One region of the Halomonas sp. DP8Y7-3 genome, then DNA from elsewhere that is predicted to be linked to it. Evidence: predicted binding sites of a transcription regulator. Region 1 holds the regulator's gene; the other holds the start of a gene.
The links. The regulator PhoB, encoded in region 1, activates phosphate uptake and scavenging genes when phosphate is short. The targets are predictions, from matches to a motif close to TGTCATANNNNTGTCANA.

Region 1 (3,412 bases):
GCTGCTTCGCGGTATGGCGCTGGTGGAGGGCGGATGGTGCGGCCTGGTGGCTGTTGCCCGGTCTGTTCAGCCTGGCGCTGTTTGCCTGGCTGCTCAGCCAGGTAGACGCTGACTATGCTGGACGCGCCTTTGCCGCGTACGGCGGCGTGTATATCGCGGCATCGTTGGGCTGGATGTGGTGGGTGGAGCAGCGCCCCCCCGATCGCTGGGACATGATGGGGGCGGCGCTTTGCCTGGCGGGCGCTGCGGTTATCTTGCTGGGTCCCAGGAGCTGAAAAGACACAGTGATGCCAGCCTGGCTTGAAGCGGGGCTGGTGTGTCCCTGGGTCGGGGTCAGGGCGAGGCGGCCGTCTGGCGGTTTTCCTGCACTCGGCTCGAGGGGAAGATACAGCGGAAGGTGGCGCCTTCACCCGGATGTGAGTCGATGTCGAGGCGCGCATCGTGGCGCAGCAGCACGTGCTTGACGATGGCGAGGCCTAGTCCGGTGCCACCGGTCGCCGTGCTGCGTCCCTTGTCTACCCGATAGAAGCGCTCGGTGAGGCGCGGAAGGTGCATCGGGTCGATGCCGTCGCCGTCGTCCTCCACCTCAAGACAGGCGCCATCACCGTAGGCCCGCCAGCGTAGCTGGATACGTGCGCCATCGCCGGCATAGCGCACGGCATTGAAGGCCAGGTTGGAAATGGCACTGTGAATTTCCTTCTCACTTCCCTTGAGCCCACGCGGATCGTCGATGGACACCTCGATCTGCTGGCGCCCACCAGACAGCGCCTGTGCATCTCGCTTGACGGTCTGCAACAGAGTGGTGGGGTCGAGCCGCGTGTGGTCATCGCCGCCCTGATCGTTTTCCAGTCGCGACAGCAGCAGCAGATCATTGACCAGGTTCTGCATCCGACGGGTCTGGTTCTGCATCTGCGCCACCCCCTTGCCGAGCCGTTCGGGCAGCATGTCGGCCATGTCGCCGTAGGTCTCGAGATAGCCGGTCAGTACCGTCAGTGGCGTGCGCAGCTCATGGGAGACGTTGGCCACAAAGTCTCGGCGCATCTGTTCCAGGCGATGCAGGCGTGTGATATCGCGCGCCATGACCAGGCGTTCATCGTCACCGTACAGGGTGATCTGGAACTGCAGGATCATGTTCTCGTCGATGGGCGATGGCAGGCTCAGCGGCTCACGATAGTCCCGCTCGTTGAAATAGCCGACGAAGCGCGGATCACGCAGCAGGTTGGTGATATGTTGACCACGGTCCAGCGCCGGCTTCAGGCCTAGCATGCGCTCGGCAGAGCTGTTCCACCATTCGAGATCGCCATGGCGATCCAGCATGACCACACTGTCGCGCATCGCTTCAGAGGACTCCTGGATACGCTGAAGCGTTGAGCGCAGGCGTCGTTGGGTAATGCGCTGGCCCTTCTGGTAGCGATAGAGTCGATCAAACAGCTCGCCCCACAGACCGCTGGCGGTAGGAGGTTCCTGCTGGGGACGATGGGTCAGCCAGTCGTGCATGGCGTGCAGGTTGCGCAGATGATAGGCGAGACCAAGCGTCAGGCCCGCTCCGACGCCGACACTCGTCAAGGAAAAGGGCCAGCCCAGCAGGGCGCCGATGCCGACCAGCAGGGTCAAGCGCCAGACTTCTCGTCTCCACAGTCGACCCACGTCAGCTCCTGGCTCCGTTCACCTATGTCCTCCTGTCTGCCGCCAGCCGTACAGGCGCTATCAAGCCTGCGTGGAAGGGAGGCAAGACGTCACATCTTGGCCGAAAAACGGTAGCCGGTGCCGCGCACGGTCTGGATCAGCTGCTGATGTGGCTCGCCAAGGGCCTTTCGCAGGCGGCGAATGTGCACGTCGACGGTGCGTTCCTCGACGTAGACGTTGCCACCCCAGACCTGATCAAGCAACTGGCCGCGGGTGTAGGCGCGTTCCTGGTGGGTCATGAAAAACTGCAGCAGGCGGTATTCGGTGGGCCCCATGTCGAGCGACTTGCCGTCGACGCTGACGCGGTGGCTGACAGGATCGAGCTTGAGCCCGTCGACTTCCACCGGGTCTTCAACGCCGCGGGGAGTGGCACGACGCAGCACCGCTTTTAGACGGGCGACCAGTTCCCGGGGAGAGAACGGCTTGGTGATGTAGTCGTCTGCACCTGCTTCAAGCCCCTGAATCTTGTTGTCCTCCTCACCCTTGGCGGTGAGCAGGATGATCGGCAGCTCGGCGGTGGTTTCTTCCCGCTTGAGGCGGCGTGCCAGCTCGATGCCACTGGTTCCGGGCATCATCCAGTCCAGCAGCAGCAGGTCTGGCTGATCGTCCACGATAATCGCGTGAGCCGCCTGGGCATTGTCGGCCTCGAGGACCCGGTAGTCGGCCATTTCCAGAGCCACCGCGATCATTTCGCGGATGGGCGCTTCGTCGTCGACGATCAATACGGTCTTGGCTGTCATCCCGGGCCTCTTGTTCAGGGTCTTCCTATCAACGGTGACAGATGACACCACGTCAATGTGACATTTAGATGACATTGGCCGACCTGTCGAGCCCTCGTCAGCTCGACAGGGTCATCCCAGGTCGGGATAGAGACTCAGCGCCAGGCCGGCAAACAGCAGCAGGCCCGACCAGTGATTGTTGAGAAAGGCCTGGAAGCAGCGATCGCGATCACGCTCCTTGATGAGTTTCTGCTGGTGGATAAAGGTAGCCGCCATGGCCAGCCATCCCAGCCAATAGAAACCGCCGATATTCAGTAGAGCGCCCGCCCAGGCCAGCAGGCCCAGCGTTGCCAGCTGCAGCAGCGCGATGATGCGAGTGTCCCAGCGACCAAACAGCACTGCGGTCGACTTGATGCCGATCTTGAGATCATCGTCACGGTCCACCATGGCGTATTCGGTGTCATAGGCCACCGTCCACAGTACATTGGCGGTGAACAGGATCCAGCCGACCGTGGGTACCTCGCCCAGCACGGCACCGAATGCCATGGGAATCGCCCAGGAAAAGGCCGCCCCCAGCACCACCTGGGGAAAGTGGGTGTAGCGCTTCATGAAGGGATAGCTGGCGGCCAGCACGGCGCCGATCAGCGACAGCCATACGGTAAAGCCGTTGGTCAGCCATACCAGCACGAAGGCCGCTGTCAGCAGACCGACGAACAGGATCTTGGCTTCCTGCTCGCTGATACGCCCAGTCGCCAGAGGGCGGTGTTTGGTACGTTTGACGTGACCGTCGAAATGGCGGTCCGCATAGTCGTTGACGACACAGCCTGCTGCTCGCATCAGGTAGACGCCAGCGACAAAGATCAGCAGGGTGTCGCGGGCGGGAATGCCGTCCGCCGCTACCCACAGCGCCCACAGTGTTGGCCACATCAGCAGCCAAGTGCCGATGGGGCGATCCAGACGCATCAGCGCCAGGAAGTCGGGAATTCGGGCGAGGCGTCCGGGGGGAC
Region 2 (3,412 bases), on a different contig from region 1:
ACAACTCGAGGAGTGGCTGGGAGTCGCACTGATCGATAGGCGCTCCCCACGGCTGGAGCTGACTGCCCATGCGCGTACCTACGAGCCTCAGCTCAGAGAGTGGCTGGCCCGCCTCTATGCCATGCGCAGTCGTCTTCGAAGCGATGCCCGCCAGGGACCCAGGGCCATCCTGACCACCCAGCACACCCTGACCGTCAGCTATCTGCCGCGGCTGTTGCGTCACTTACGCCATCACGCGCCTGAGGTCGGACTGCAGATCACCTCGTCCGACCGCAGCGTATGCATTCGCGACTTTGAGCAGGGCAAGGCCGACCTGCTGCTGTGTTCCGAGCTCGAGGGGGCGCCCCTGTTCGACGACAGCACCACCATCGAACGTCTCGCGCTGGGTGCTGAGCGGCTGCTGCCGGTGTGCGCCCCGGACCACCATGGTGGCCCACTGCACCCGCTGGAGCAGGGACAACGACTGCCGCTGATCGGCTACGACACCGACAGCTTTCTGGGCCAGGCGCTGGCGACCCCCTACCTGCTGGATGCCCAGCGCCGCTACGAGATCGAGCTGGTGTGCGAGACCGCCTTTACCATCGGTATCCGCCAGCTCGCCCTGGCGGGACTGGGTATCGGCTGGCTTCCCCACGGACTGATCGAAGAAGACCTGGAAAGCGGCAAGCTGGTATCGCTACTGGATACGTTAGGTGGGCCCCGGCTGGTGGTGGCCTGCTATCGGCATCGGGACGAGCAGAGGGCCGCGGCACCGCTGTGGCATCTGCTGGAGGAGCGGCCACCGGCGGTATAGCGTTGTCATCAGGACCTGCGGATGGCCTATCCCCCCTGGGGAGCGGCAGACAGGGTGAGTTCGATGGCGTCGTGACGCCAGTACTCATCGTCGCAGTCGATGGCTCGGCCGTTCTGGTCATGATTGATGCGGGAAATGCGCTGGGCGGGACTGCCTCGCACGGCGTTCAGCGCATCGGCGCCGGCGCTGGACAGCACGCAGGTGCCAAGCTCATAGCTGACCCGGCCAACCCGGATGCCGTACTCGCGCCGGTAAAGCTCGGTCAGCGACTCCCGCGCCAGATCGAACTCGAGAATCTGTGGAAAACAGCTTGGCAGTAGATGATGCTCGACGTAGAGCACCCGACGCTCGTCCACTAGCCGGGCACGACAGATTCGATAGACCGGCGCGTGTTCGGCAATACCCAAACGCCGAGCGACCACTGCGGGGGCCATGACCTCTTCGGCACTCAGCAGCAGGGTGCGGGCACTGCGCTGCTGGGAGCGCACCATCTCGTGAAATGGCAGGCAGGCCAGCAAGTCATAGCGAAGCCGTGGCGGCGACACGAACCAGCCGCGCCGATTCTCGCGATAGACCCGACCTTCTGCCTCCAGTGCATTGAGCGCTTCGCGCAACGTGATACGCGTTGTCCCGAAGCGGGTCATCAACTCGCGCTCGCTGGGAAGCCGGCGCCCCTTCTCACTTCGAGCCTCAGCCAGCACCGGTTTGAGGCGCTCTTGCAGCGATCGATCCATGCACATACCGATGTTTAATAAGAGAAAAAATGACGCTCGCCGATCTACACCTATCCTTCTGGTATAGACCAATTGAGCCATACGCCACAGTCTAGTGACTTCACCATGACATCGTGGTGACACTCTTGCCGTCGTAGTGTCTGCCGAAGGCTTCATCGCCAACCAAGGATTGAGACAAGACTGCCATCACACTGACACGGCGCTGTCATGAAGGCTCCTTAGGGTTAGGCACAACGGAAACTGATCTAGACCAGAAACGCACACCGGTTTCCGTCGCCTTCACGCCCCCTGACCCGGAGACCCTCCCGTGATCGTCACTTCTCTGCGTTACCCGACCCTGACCGCCCTGGCCTGCGTTGGCCTGATGTCCACCGCTGCCCAAGCCAGCTCCGCCGAGCTTGAGTCTCTGATCGAGGCCGCCAAGCAGGAAGGCCGCGTCGACAGCGTCGGCATGCCCGACACCTGGGCCAACTGGAAGGACACCTGGGCTGACCTGGACAGCGTCTACGGCCTGGCACACAGCGACACCGACATGAGTTCCGCCGAGGAAGTCGCCAAGTTCAAGGCTGAGGGTGAGAATGCCACCGCCGACATCGGCGATGTCGGCTTCGCCTTCGGTCCCATCGCCGTGCAGCAGGGCGTGACCCAGCCCTACAAGCCCAGCACCTGGGACCAGATCCCTGACTGGGCCAAGGACGAGGATGGTCACTGGATGCTCGGCTACACCGGCACCATCGCCCTGATGATCAACAAGAACCTGGTCGACGAAGACCAGCGTCCGGGCTCCTTCGCTGATCTACGTGAAGGTGACTACTCAGTGTCGGTGGGCGCGGTAGGCCAGGCCTCCCAGGCCAACAATGCGGTACTGGCCGCCGCCTACGCGGCAGGCGGTGACGAAGGCAACCTGGCGCCGGGACTCGAGCTGTTCGCTGAGCTGGCCGAGCAGGGCCGCCTGTCGCTGGCTGACGTGTCCATCGCCAACCTGGAGAAGGGCGAAGTGGAAGTGGCCCTGCTGTGGGACTTCAACGCCTTGAACTATCGTGACCAGATCGACCGTGACGCCTTCGAGGTGGTGATTCCGTCCGACGCCTCTGTCACTTCAGGCTACGCCACCATCATCAATGTACACGCCCAGCATCCCAATGCGGCCAAGCTGGCCCGTGAATACATCCTGTCCGATGAAGGCCAGTTCAACCTGGCCGAGGGCTACGCTCGCCCGATCCGCGCCGAGCACCTGACCCTGCCCGACGAGATCGCCGCCAAGCTGCTACCCAACGAACAGTACGCCAGCGCCCGCCCGATTCAGGACTTCGCCGCCTGGGAACAGAGCGCCAAGGTGCTGCCGCGCCAGTGGCAGTCGGACGTTTTAATCCACCAGCAGTAATCACGCCAATTACCTCCCCTGGGCATCGGGCGACAGCGCCAACCAGCGCTGCTCTCGGTGCCCGCGGTACGAAAGCGTTGCTTGGGCCACCCTGATGGTGGCCAGGAGTCATCATGCAAAACCCTGTCATTCTGGTCGTGCTGGACGGCCTCAATCACGACGTCGGGCGCCATGCCATGGGCCATCTGAGCGCTCTGGTGGAGGCCGGACGCGGCACTACTACCAGCCTCGACTGCGAGCTTCCCGCCATGTCTCGCCCGCTCTACGAGTGCCTGCTGACGGGAGATCGTCCCGTCGACTCCGGCGTCGTGCATAACGCTATCGTGCGCCGCTCACACGGTGTCAGCCTGTTTGACCTGGCTCACGCCCAGGGGCGCACCACTGCCGCCGCGGCCTATCACTGGGTCAGCGAACTCTACGTCAAGGCGCCCTTCGAGCGGACCCGCGACCGCTATCTCGACGATCCTCACGCGGCCATCCAGCGCGGTATCTTCTATTGGC

Region 2: the regulator PhoB is predicted to act here: its motif matches at 1,632-1,649, upstream of KUV86_RS14285 (UTRA domain-containing protein).

Annotation. Positions count from the first base shown of each region.
Region 1 is NZ_JAHVIO010000004.1:388,579-391,990, reverse strand. Features, by position in the region: gene KUV86_RS06940 (YnfA family protein) at 1-275, shown strand, start outside; gene phoR (phosphate regulon sensor histidine kinase PhoR) at 334-1,647, opposite strand; gene phoB (phosphate regulon transcriptional regulator PhoB) at 1,737-2,426, opposite strand; gene ubiA (4-hydroxybenzoate octaprenyltransferase) at 2,538-3,412, opposite strand, start outside.
Region 2 is NZ_JAHVIO010000011.1:107,026-110,437, reverse strand. Features, by position in the region: gene KUV86_RS14290 (LysR family transcriptional regulator) at 1-793, shown strand, start outside; gene KUV86_RS14285 (UTRA domain-containing protein) at 820-1,527, opposite strand; gene KUV86_RS14280 (ABC transporter substrate-binding protein) at 1,835-2,911, shown strand; gene KUV86_RS14275 (alkaline phosphatase family protein) at 3,025-3,412, shown strand, end outside.